DNA from 4 places in the Brucella pseudogrignonensis genome. Region 4 is predicted to be linked to each of the others. Evidence: predicted binding sites of a transcription regulator. Region 4 holds the regulator's gene; each other region holds the start of a gene.

Region 1 (3,169 bases), on a different contig from region 4:
GCGGATCGCCACTTGCCGGCCGGAAGCATTTTTGACCTGATCGGAAAACTCCAGACCCAGCACGCCAAAACTTTTATACAGATTGTCAAAGCCAAGTTGCTCTGCGGCTTGTGCCCTGTTTGCAATGCACATCAAAGGCGCAGTTGCCAATGCACCAAGCATGAGTTGCCTGCGATTGAAATGCGGTCCTGTGCGCATCTTGCCCTCCTGAAGAGAAGTGGACAGGCGGAAAACCCGCCTGTCCTTGATCAAACGAAGATTACTCAGACTTGGCCTTGCCGAGCGCGAAGGTGTCAGCAAGCACACGGTAAACATCGCTCTGTTCCATATAGCCGCGCAGACCCTCGGAACCTGGACCCGTTGCCTGAAGAACAACGTCATCGACCGCGTGAACGCCGGTGTCATCTTCCTTAGGGATGTTGCCCTGAACGAAGACTGCGCCCGGAACATCCTTGTAAGCCTCATTGGCTACATATTCGCCCTTCTCGTTCTTAACGGCTGGCACGAAGGCGCCATCCATCTTTGGGCGGAAGGTTTCGTAATGATCCGGGCCGTTATTGGCGGCGAGGAACAGACGACGCGAAACATCGATGCGATCCGGATAACCGTCGCCATTGGTGTCTTCGTAATTCGGGAATCCGGCGGCATCGTAAGTGCCAACCTTTTCGCGCATTTCATCGCCCGGCTTTTCATCATCGACTGTACCAATGATGGCAACGCCATGGGTATGATCGCCGGTGACGATAATCATCGTGTCCGGGTTCTTTTCGGCAAATTCGCGGGCAACGCCAACAGCCTTGTCGAACTCGATGGTTTCGACCAGTGCGCGATCCCAATCAAGCGGATGGCTCATCTTATCAACCGATGCGCCTTCAACCATCAGGAAGAAGCCTTCCGGATTCTTGGACAGCCTTTCGAGAGCAGTCTTGGTCATTTCCACCAGACCCGGCTGGTTTGGGAACTTGTCAACCGTGCCTTTCTTGAGGAACTCACGATCAAGCGTCACGTCGAGGTTGCCGGTATGGAAAAGACCGAGCAGCTTGTCCTGATTGGACTCACCCGATGCTGCAAGCTCATCTTTGCTTGTGACCAGCGCATATCCGGCATCCTTGAACAACTGGATATAATCCTTGTCGTCCTTGCGCTTGGAACCCGGAACGTCCTTGGCGAGAAAGTAAGCAGAACCGCCGCCAAGAATAACGTCAGGCTTCACGTCATACATCATGCCGACAATATCAGCCTTGTCGGAACGCTTGCGCGTATGTGCGACCAGTGCTGCCGGTGTCGCATCCTGAAGTTCGGATGTCGAAACAATGCCGATGGACTTCTTGGTTTCACGACGCATTGCTTCTGCAATGGTTTCAACCTTCGGGTCGTCCTGGCTGTCAGGTGTACGGTCGGCATAAACGCCAAGTGCATTCACGCGTGACTTATGGCCCGTCATGTAAGCCGACATGGTGTTGGCACTGTCAGTCGCAATCGAATGGGTCGACGACGTGCCGATGAAAGCCACAGGTGGAATGTCATCCATGTTGAGACGGCCATTGGCCTTACCCTCGGTCATGCCCTTCGACATGATGCGCGCGCCGGTGCGGTGCGCGACCGAAAGACCGTCAGCGATCAGGAAGATGATGTTCTTGGCTTTGGCTTCATTGCCGGTCGCATAGACATCCCAATTGACAGACTTGGTTTCGTCGCCAGCTGAAACTTCAACCTTGTAATCGCCAGCCTTGCCGATTTTCAGTCCGCGCAGAATAAGAGCAGAGCCCAGAACCTTGTCTTCTGCGCCCTTTTCTTCAGCGGTAAACTCGGCTTTGCTGCCAAATACAGCTTCATAGTCCTGTCCATTGACGGTAACTTTCACGTCCTCTGGCTTAACGACCTTATCGAACTCAACCTTGAAATCGAATGGCGAATTGACAAGGATTGTCGCCCGGTCAATCGGATAGACGGTTGCAGCACCGGCCGCAGTTGTCAGCATTGTTGCTGAGGCGAGAGCTAGAAGCAGTTTGCGCATATCAGAAATCCCCACTGTGTAATGCGTGCGGAGGTCAGATAAGAAAGCTAGATGACACTGGTATAACAATTCGCCGATTAATTTGTAAAACTTGCTTTGCCGGCTATGTTGTTTGATCAGGCAGGTGACATATGATGCTGAAAGCACTGTTAATCGTCACATTGGATATACGCCCTCGGAACAACGCCATGCCCATCCTTGCACGAGAAAAAATTTTCGCTTTGGTCGGTGCGTTTTTTGTTTACCAATTTACCCAGTTCGTCGTGCTCAAGTTTCCTTAGCAGCTGTCATCAAACCTTAATCGTGATGATAATCACCCGTCACAGGGCCCCTTTAAGGACCATTGCGTTTGTTTTCGCAATTTAGGGGGTCCCTTATGCGCCTTGGTTATCTTCTCGCTTCTATTGCCACGATTGCTATGACGTCTTCCGCCATGGCTGACGAGACATTCACCGCTAAACTGGCAGGTCACGCCTATCTGCCAGCTCTGACGCTGATAACACCGCCTGCCGATGCACCCCGCGACGCCTGGGTTTCCGGCAAGTTTACCGGCAAGGCACGCAATGACAAACCAATGAGCGTCATGGGCGATGTCGGCAAGGCCTATGGCAGCCACACCACCGGCATCTCGCTTCCCTTCATCGGCCAACCGGTACAGGGCATGTCAGGTTTCGCGATGAACCGCTCAGCCGATGGCACCATTTTCACACTCACCGACAACGGTTTTGGCACCAAGGCCAACAGCCCGGATGCACTGCTGTTCTTCCACCGCATGAAGCCTGATTTTGAAACCGGCAAGGTTGAGCGCGTGGAATCGGTTTTTCTGCGCGACCCCGACAAGAAAGTGCCGTTCCGCATCGCTTATGAAGGCACCGATGGCCGTTACCTGACGGGTGCGGATTTTGACCCGGAAAGCATTCAGTATCTCAATGACGAGATCTGGATTGGTGATGAGTTTGGCCCTTACATCATTCGCGCTGGTCTCGATGGTCGCGTGAAAGCCGTCTATCCAACCACGCTCGATGGTAAGCAGCTGACAGGACCGGATACAGCGGGCATCGTCGTGCCAGCGGTTGCTGGCAAGGATTATCGCGTTCAGCGTTCGGGCGGTTACGAAGGCATGGCCTTGCAGCCAAAGACCAACCAGCTCTG
Region 2 (3,169 bases), on a different contig from region 4:
CAACAAAGCTGCGCCCATAGCAACCAATGCGGTCAGGAGATTGAAGACAATCGTCACCTGAACAGAATGAAGATAGTTCGGATCAGACAGAACATTGGTGAAATTGGCTAATCCAACAAATGTCGATTTTAACCCAAAAGCGTCTTCACGCATGAAGGACTGATAAATAGCCTGACTTGCTGGCCAGAAAAAGAAGATCACAGTCAATATGATCTGCGGAGCCAGCAGCAAATAGGGTAAGATTTTGTTTGGAAACGTGACATTTTGCACGGGGAGTTTCCTTGCGGATAGCAATGCCGCCAAACCCTCTGAGGCTAGGCGGCACGCTTTCGTTCATCACATTATTGTGCGGCTGCTATCGCGTCGTTTGAACGTTTAACAGCATTTTCGAGAGCAGTTTTTGCATCCTGCTTACCGCCAAGCATCGCTTCATATTCTTCGTTCAGAATATCGCGAACCTGTGGCAGGTTGACGAGGCGAACGCCCTTTGAATTCTCGGTTGGCGCTTTGCCCATCATCTGAAGGATTGGCGTTTCACGGCCCGGGTTCTTTTCATAGAAGTCCGAGTTTTTCGTTGCTTCATAAGCAGCCATCGTCACAGGCAGATAGCCTGATTTTTCATGCAGCTTCTTCTGGATGTTGGTCTGCGAAAGGAAGTTGAAGAACTGTGCGATGCCCTTGTACTGGTCGTCGCTAAGGCCTGCAAAAACCCAGAGACTCGCGCCGCCAGGAATGGTGTTCTGCGGGCCATGACCTTCGTAATAAGGTAGCTGGCCGATACCGTAGTTCATACCGGACTTGACGATGTCACCAAGACCACCCGACGATTCGGTCAGGATTGCGCACTCGCCAGACGTAAAGAGCTGCTTGGCTTCCGAAGTACGACCGCCGTAACGGAAGGTGCCGTCTTTAGCGAGGTCAGCAATAGCCTGGAAATGCTCAGCGAAAAGTGGCTCATTGATTTTGAGTTCAACGTTGGTGCCGCCAAGACCATTTTCATTGGTGCCAAAGGAAACGTTGTTCCATGCGGAGAAGTTTTCAGTCTGAATCCATGTCAGCCATGTTGACGTGAAACCACAAGGAGCGGCGCCGCTCGCCTTGATCTTCTTCGCAGCTTCGAAAACTTCCGGCCATGTCTTAGGCGGGTTGTTTTCATCAAGGCCAGCTTTCTTGAAAGCGTCCTTGTTATAATAAAGGATTGGCGATGAGGAATTGTAAGGGAACGACAGCATCGTGCCGTCTGGCTTGGAGTAATAAGCGACGATGCCCGGCAGATATTGTGACTTGTCGAACTTATAGCCGCCTTTTTCCAGAACTTCTGCTGCAGGCACAACAGCGCCCTCAGCTGCCATCATCACGCCGCTACCCGCGTCGAAGACCTGTATGATCGCAGGTGGCTGCTTGGAACGGAACGCGGCAATACCAGCATTCAACGTTTCAGGGTAGCTGCCCTTATAGACTGGAACGATCTTGTATTCGCTCTGGCTTTCGTTGAACTCTTTCGAAAGCTCATTGATCATTTCGTTGTTGGCGCCAGTCATGCCGTGCCACCAGCTCAGCTCTGTCTGTGCGAAAGCCTGTGAGCCAAGAGTTAGGGCAAGCGCGCCAGTCAGCGCGGAAGTTGTGATCAGACGGGTAAGCATATTTCCTCCTCGGAAATGAGGTTTCGTCAACTTTAAGAACGGATTCGTTCCACTCTCAAGGTCCCGATACCTGCATTATGGTTATTACACTTATATGACTGCAAATTCGCTAAAGGGCAACTTTTCTCTCCCTTAATAGAATAAAACCGAAAATGTTAACGGGTGAAAGGAAAAAAAACGAAAAAGAAACGATAATTTTGTGCAGAAGATGTGGATAGTGTTCTGAATCAGCCTTCCATCAAGCTCGTATTCTTGGCTTTGGGGTTAGCCTCCAGTTTTCACGATTGTCGAAAAAATATTTATGCCCCTTATAAAGGCTAATAAACAATAATCTGCAAACCCATGGGCTTGCGCCAAAATTCGCCCCCAATGAAGTGATATTCCTCAAAAATGCTAATCAGTTTTTGCTCATTTTTAAGTAGTTTTGAATAAGCACTGTTTTCACATGCGGACAGTTCATTGTCCGAGAATGCCTGATGGAGATTTTATGCCCCCCCATGCCGACTGGAATGCAGCCTCGTTGTCTGCCAAGCATTATTCCAGAACATGGTGTAAGGATGAGCCGGGCGGGGTCATCATTGGCTTTGATCTTGATGGGGTGAAATTTGCTTATGCCGGAGGGCTTGAGAGCCTTTCGACAGGTATTCCTTTCACGGCAAATACTGTTATCCGATATGCGTCCATCACCAAGCATATTTTTTGCACGATGCTGTTGCGCCATTCCGACTTGATTGCCCTTGATGATCGCCTTGGTGAGCACATTCCAGAGTTGCAGATGCCACTCGCTGATGTGACCGTCGCCCGTGCATTGGATATGACGGGCGGCTTACCGGATGCGCGTGAGTGCCTGACGCTATTGGGACTATCCGTATATTCTCATACGAATGCAGCAAGCCTGATGGAGTTTCTTGCCAGTTTAGAGCGGCTTAATTTTCCCGCAGGCACGGAATTATCATATTCCAATACCGGGTATCGACTGGTTGAATCGGCATTCGAGCGCAGAGGTGTCTTGTTAAAAGACTATGTGCGCTCTGGAATAAATCAGCCCCTTAATATCTGTATGGAAGCTCCAGATGAGTGGGCTGATCCCGTCAAAGGTCTTGTCCCTGGGTACTTTAAAGCCAATGGTAAATGGCAGCAAAGCAGCGCGGGTTTACATCTTTCCGCATCGGGTAGCGTGGCGGGTAGCGGTATGGCGCTCACAAAATGGCTGCAAGCCCTTTTGGCCGGTGACGGCGCATCGAACGGATTGCTCTCGACACTCTCAGCGGAGCATTTTCTAAGTGACGGTCGTCCGACAGGTTACGGTTTAGGTCTGCGCTGGGATGATATTGACGGGAAGCGGGTCATTGGTCATGGCGGCTCGCATCCGGGCTATAAAAGTTATTTCTTGCTAGATACGATCGATAAAACCGGCATAGTCGTGGTCTGTAATCGAGAAGATGCCGACACACATACAATCGCACGTGACTGCATGGCGGCACTTTATGGGCTATCTCTGCCTGAAAAGACGTCCACGATTCCGG
Region 3 (3,169 bases), 1.3 Mb from region 4:
ACAGATGAATACGGGGTGCGGCAAATCTTTCGTTACATCGTTTCGCGAATGAAACAGATGACGGTCCACGCCCCGCGTCCACAATTCGAGCCCCGTAAACCCACGCGAATGCAAGTCGGTGAGAATAGACTGTGTTGGGACAAGCGTATGTGATGCGGCATTATGGAATTTACGCAAAAACGAATAGGTCCAGCTCAGCGGAATTGGAAACCGCTCCCTGACATATTCTGCAAAGCGGGTATGAAAGCTGGTGGTAAAGCTCCAGCCCATTTTGATACATGCACGCCGCGCCATAATTCCAAGCGGACCTTCGGTTGCGATATGCACATAATCGGGTTGCAAGCCGACCAATTTTTGCCGAAGCGCCGATGGTGTTGTCATTGCCAACCGGATTTCAGGATAGGTCGGGCATGGGAAGGAGCGATAGTCCTGCGGTGAGATAACGATAACTTCGTAACCGCGCTCGGCCATCAGTTCACAGCATTTGGTCAGTGTTCTCACAACGCCATTTACCTGTGGGTGCCAAGCATCCGAAACGATCACCAGCTTCTTCATTTGCTGCCGTTCGCAGTTTTGCGAGCTACGTGCGGCAACCTAATCACCTTATTGCCATCGTGAGCGGAAAGAAGCGACGATCGCTGACCGAGACGGTCGGTCCATTCCAACAACTCCATACGACCATCAAAATGTTCAACGACAGCAGTGCAGCTTTCAACCCAATCGCCCGTGTTGATATATTCAACACCATTCATTCTGCTGATTGTTGCATGATGGATGTGACCGCAAATAACACCGTCGACGCCAATGCGCTGCGCTTCTTCTGAAACGACGTCTTCAAAATTTCCGATGAAGTTAACGGCCTTCTTAACGCGAAACTTTGCCCATGCGGAAAATGACCAATAACGCAATCCGAACTTTGCGCGCACCCGGCTCATAACAGTATTAATCCAGATTGCCGTGTCATAGGCCCAATCACCGAGATAGGCGATAAAACGCGCATTACGCACGACGACATCAAACTGGTCGCCATGGATAACCAAAAATTTGCGGCCATCCGCGGTTTCATGAATCGCGCGATTCATGACCTCAATGCCGCCGAAATGCGTTCCCTGAAAATTTCTCAGAAACTCATCATGATTGCCGGCGATGTAAATAATTGACGTGCCTTTGCGACTCTTGCGCAAAAGTTTCTGAACAACATCGTTATGTTCCTGCGGCCAGTGCCAATTGCGTCGCAGACGCCAGCCATCAACAATATCACCAACCAAATAAATGGTATCTGCTTCGTGAACACGCAGAAAATCTAAAAGCAATTCAGCCTGAGCTGCTTTCGATCCGAGATGCACGTCTGAAATAAACAAAGTGCGAAATTTTTTTGGTTCAATCTGATCTTCGCTCATGTGGTTGTCCCTCCATCTGGCAACCTGAATTTGAACGAAGAAAAACCGATTCACGTCACAGGGATATGACGGCTGCAAATGCAGGGCGCAGCCTTAAAAGTCGAGAGAACTTTCGAACTCAAATAGTGACAATTTAAAGCTTAAATTTATGGTCTGATGTATTCTAACTGCGGGCGGATAAGCCAAGGTTTATTCACCTGTTCGCGAGAATGCGCAATCCAGCCAATGGATCGCCCCATGGAGAGCACACAACTAAAAACTTCTCGAGCAAAGCCAAGTTGCTCAAGCAGCAATGCGGAATAAACCTTCAACTCTGTCGTTTCCCCTGCTCCAACAGTATTTGACAATTCTTTATGATTTTGATTAGCAAAGAGCTGTTCAACTAATGACAATCTACTCTGAAATCGCGAAGATCCACTATTTTCGACGTTTAAAAGTGCGTCTTTAATGATTTCTGTCCTGGGATCATTATTTTTCACCCAAACGTTCCGCCTCTCCGATACCGCGAAGTCGACGTTGCTCCTAGATGTCTGATTGGATTGAAACGCGTCGAGAATATCCAGAATCCCGTCCGACTTACTATCATGCGACGATCCGCTAAATACCGACAGGGCTGCCAGAATCGATGATGTCATTCCAGCATTGACTGAAGCCGCTAGTCGCGCCGCTAATGTCGGGGGTGTCAAACCATGGTCTACGCAGGATATCAGATACGTATCGAGCGCAGAAACTTCCTGATCACTTGGCAACGAGAGATTCATCATACGTAAAATATCAACGCTGTGGGGCATTGATGCATCCGGACGAACGGAATGCCTGCCCCGCTTCATACGTATGAATGCGGGTGCAAAAACAGCTGGTGCCGCAATCAAATGAAGCGCCGTAGTCAAGTCCGTCACATCGGGAATTTTAGTCATTAAAGTACGAACAGCGTCGACAGGTTTCATATCAAACAATTCGTCATCTATATCTTCAGTATAAAGAAAAATCTGCTCGCGCGCCTGGCCTAATGCTGACTGCAGGTCAGAGCCTGTAGGAAAATTTGGAAACAAGTCTTTCCACAACAGCTCAATTACGCTTTCCAATCTTGTATCAATGCACAATTCTTTGATAGGCACACCGCGTAAAGTGAATGTACCTTCGACAAAATTAACATCGGAAATAGATGTTTGAGAAACGAATATATTTGGAATTGAATTCTTCATGACAATAATCCCCTTTAAAATAGCTATTATATTTCAATAATAATTGACCGAAACCGATAAATATCGTTAGCAATATTAATTGATTATAATAAACACGACGCGTCTTATTGGTGAATTAAAAATACAATGGAAACGATTTGCACTTCTTATAAAAAATTATCAGGCCGTTTAAATGAGATTTAAAATGTAAACCAGAATATGGTTAAATGCCGACCCCACATGTCATGCACATGGCGCTCAAACAAGCTGTTGATTTGATTTTAAAGCCTTAGCGTAATAACTGCTTTTCAGAATCAGGCCTACATTGTTTTGAAAAGTTGAGATAAAAGCGACGTTGGCTCAAAGGGTGCTAGTTCCCATCAGCGCAACTCCCCTATTGCAAGCATGAACCGGAAAGTGATGCGATCATGACGAATAAAAAGACCCCCTCCACGTCCACGCGTTCGGATTTTGATGAAGCGGCACTTTTCTTCCACCGCTATCCGAAACCCGGTAAGCTTGAGATCCAAGCGACCAAGCCGCTTGGCAATCAACGCGATCTAGCGCTTGCTTATTCACCAGGCG
Region 4 (3,169 bases):
CTGGTCGTTTTGGCTAAACACTATTTCAGCAAAAGCCGGAGCCCATTGCGGTTCCGCTTCCTGCATTTTTAATCGAGAGGTCTATTATGGCGTCCCAGCATACTGTTAGCGCATACGACGAAGAACTCCAGTTCCTGACCCACAAGATCGCCGAAATGGGCGGTCATGCGGAACGCATGGTCGAACAGTCGGTTGCAGCCATTGTCAATGCCGATAACGCACTGGCACAGCGCGTTATTTCCGACGATCTCATTCTTGATGCAAGCGAGCGCGAGATTGACGATAAGGCCGTCATGATCATTGCCAAGCGCCAGCCAATGGCTGTTGATCTGCGAGAAATCATCGGCTCGATCCGCATCTCTGCTGATTTGGAGCGCGTGGGAGATCTTGGTAAGAACATTGCCAAGCGCGTTGCGGCTGTTTCGGAATCGCGCCAGCCGGGCAAGCTTTATCGAGGGCTTGAAACACTTGCTGAGCTGGCTCTGACACAGTTGAAAGATGTGCTCGATGCCTATGCAACGCGCTCCGTCCAGCAGATCAATGTTGTTCGTGATCGGGATGATGAAATTGACGCGATGTACACCTCGCTGTTCCGCGAGCTGCTCACTTATATGATGGAAGATCCGCGCAATATTTCGGCCTGCACGCATCTTCTGTTCTGCGCGAAGAACATTGAGCGTATTGGCGATCACGCAACCAACATCGCAGAAACGGTCTATTACATCGTGACCGGCCTGCAGATGCCTGCGGAACGCCCGAAAGAAGACCTGAGCCACGGTATTGTCGTGGACGAGGCGCGTAAATCCTGAAAACATGGCTTGCTGTAAGCATGCAGCGAGCCATTTGCATATGTAAGAAAACGCGGCGGCACGCGGCTGAACGGGGGAGTTGTATGTGTCGCCACGCTTAACTCAATAGGAAACATTGCATGTCACAGGCACCCAAGATTGCTGTGGTTGAAGACGAAGAAGCGCTGAGCGTTTTGTTGCGCTATAATCTCGAAGCCGAGGGCTACCACGTCGATACGATCTTGCGCGGCGACGAAGCCGAAATTGCGCTGCGCGAAAACGTGCCGGATCTTCTTATCCTCGACTGGATGTTGCCGGGTGTATCAGGCATCGAATTGTGCCGACGTCTGCGTCAGTGGCCAGAAACCGAGCGTCTTCCGGTGATCATGCTGACTGCACGCGGCGAAGAAAGCGAACGTGTTCGCGGCTTGAGCGTTGGTGCCGATGATTATGTGGTCAAACCGTTCTCGACCCCGGAATTGCTCGCGCGTGTTAAAGCCATGCTGCGCCGCGCCAATCCAAGTGTTTTGTCGCATGTGCTCAAAGTCGGAGAGCTAGTTCTCGATCGTCAGCAGCACCGCGTTTATCGCAAGGAAAAAGAAATCCGCTTAGGGCCGACAGAGTTTCGCTTGCTAGAATATTTCATGATGTCCCCGGGCCGCGTTTTCTCGCGCAGTCAGCTGTTGGATGGTGTCTGGGGTCCGGATATTTATGTCGATGATCGCACGGTCGATGTGCATGTCGGACGTCTGCGTAAAGCGATCAATATTGGCCGCACGCTTGATCCGATCCGCACGGTGCGCGGCGCTGGCTATTCGTTCGGCTGATCTTCAGGTTTATCGAATAGATTTTGTATGGCTCGTTACCTGAAAGGAAACGGGCCATTTTTGTTAGGAAATGATCCGTTCCGATTCGTGTTGTCGATGATAATTCGTTCCATAATGGACCGTATCACACGATGTTACAGTTCATTTCAAAGATTTGACTCACACAGGACGTTAAGCGCGTGAGAGGCGCACGTTGAGGTTTTTTCAGCGCCGATTTCTATGACTTAGCAGGATTTTACAGCATCCACGAATTAAGGCAGCTCTATGGTGCAAGCTGCACCGCAATTGAATCGCGTGTAATCAATAGCTTATAAGATTTGAATGGTTGCGTTAATGATTTGTTAATAATTTAGAATGGCTTAGCGCTGATTATTGTTTTCAGTTTTGAGCTCTTGAGTCTTTCGGTTTCAATATCAGCTTCAATTTGAAATATGATTTTTTGCCTTGTTTTTGCCGAAAAATTCTTAATCCTTGCACTCTAAGAAGATTAGCAGAACGTTTGAATTTTAATTTTCGTTCGATTTGGCTTGAACGCCAGCCTGATTTTGCAGCGCCTTGAAGGCGCTCTAAAAGTGAAAACAGACTGGATCAGTTAAGGGTCGTAATGATGCGCCTAATTAAGAGATTGAGCCGTTGATGCGCGCTCGTAAATGGAAACTGCCGGTTATTCTTGGTCTGATCGTAGCACCTTTTCTGGTGACGGGCTGCACGACGACTGGCGGTACAAACAAGGCCAAGACCGAAAAGACGGTTGCAACGAGCCATGTCAAAACGGTCAATGGCGTTAAGACGTTCACATACACGGCCAGAGACAGAGAATGCCTTGAGCGTGCTATGTTTTTCGAATCCAATCGGTCGAGTCCAGATGGCTTGATGGCCGTCGGCACAGTTGTGATGAACCGTCTCGCATCGGGCAGCTATCCTGATACGATTTGCGGCGTTGTTGGTCAGAAAAACCAGTTTGCGCCGGGCGTTCTCACCCGCAAGATGAATTCCAAAGCTTTGCCAGATGTACAAGCAGCTGCCGATGCAGTTCTTAAAGGCAAGCGTCATCCATCTTTGAAGAACTCGATGTTCTTCCATACGGCAGGGCTCAAATTCCCTTACAACAATATGCACTATGTGCTGGTTGCAGGTGGAAATTCTTTTTATGAAAAGCGTGGACGTGATGGCGAATTGCAGAACCCGGTTCCGCAGACGCCTTACAATCTCGCTTATGTATCAACACCACAATCGCCATCCATGCCGGAAGGGCCGTTTTACAACGTAACCACACAGCAGGATGGGACTGTTCCGGAAGCACAGCCAACGGTTCAGGTTGCTCTGGCTGAGGCAGCAAAAACGGCAGAGACGCAGCAGAACGGTGGCGTTGGTCCACAGGCGCGCGGTGATCGTCTGGCGACCTTGCCTGTGACGCCCGCTGAAAAGCCAGTTCTGACGCAAGTTGCAAGCTATCAGCCAACATTTGATGAAACCGCACCAGCGGAGCAGAATGCATCCTTGGCATATACCGCTGACAAGAAGCATGTTGATGCAATTGGTGCGATGCTTCTC

The links. Region 4 encodes PhoB, which activates phosphate uptake and scavenging genes when phosphate is short. Its sites were predicted from a motif close to TGTCATNNANCTGTCAT; they were not measured.
Positions count from the first base shown of each region.
Region 1: RI570_RS13065 (alkaline phosphatase) is a predicted target of PhoB. The motif match lies at 2,058-2,074, and genes of this name have one in related genera.
Region 2: ugpB (sn-glycerol-3-phosphate ABC transporter substrate-binding protein UgpB) is a predicted target of PhoB. The motif match lies at 1,727-1,743, and genes of this name have one in related genera.
Region 3: RI570_RS00500 (UDP-2,3-diacylglucosamine diphosphatase) is a predicted target of PhoB. The motif match lies at 1,455-1,471, and genes of this name have one in related genera.

Region 1 covers NZ_JAVLAT010000002.1:368,635-371,803, reverse strand. The annotation lists gene RI570_RS13070 (hypothetical protein) at 1-198, opposite strand, end outside; gene RI570_RS13065 (alkaline phosphatase) at 260-2,017, opposite strand; gene RI570_RS13060 (esterase-like activity of phytase family protein) at 2,394-3,169, shown strand, end outside.
Region 2 covers NZ_JAVLAT010000002.1:924,422-927,590, forward strand. The annotation lists gene ugpA (sn-glycerol-3-phosphate ABC transporter permease UgpA) at 1-270, opposite strand, end outside; gene ugpB (sn-glycerol-3-phosphate ABC transporter substrate-binding protein UgpB) at 342-1,643, opposite strand; gene RI570_RS15655 (serine hydrolase domain-containing protein) at 2,131-3,169, shown strand, end outside.
Region 3 covers NZ_JAVLAT010000001.1:90,222-93,390, reverse strand. The annotation lists gene RI570_RS00505 (glycosyltransferase family 1 protein) at 1-555, opposite strand, end outside; gene RI570_RS00500 (UDP-2,3-diacylglucosamine diphosphatase) at 552-1,400, opposite strand; gene RI570_RS00495 (citrate/2-methylcitrate synthase) at 1,547-2,605, opposite strand; gene RI570_RS00490 (NADP-dependent malic enzyme) at 3,013-3,169, shown strand, end outside.
Region 4 covers NZ_JAVLAT010000001.1:1,377,480-1,380,648, forward strand. The annotation lists gene pstB (phosphate ABC transporter ATP-binding protein PstB) at 1-17, shown strand, start outside; gene phoU (phosphate signaling complex protein PhoU) at 87-809, shown strand; gene phoB (phosphate regulon transcriptional regulator PhoB) at 929-1,615, shown strand; gene RI570_RS06715 (cell wall hydrolase) at 2,249-3,169, shown strand, end outside.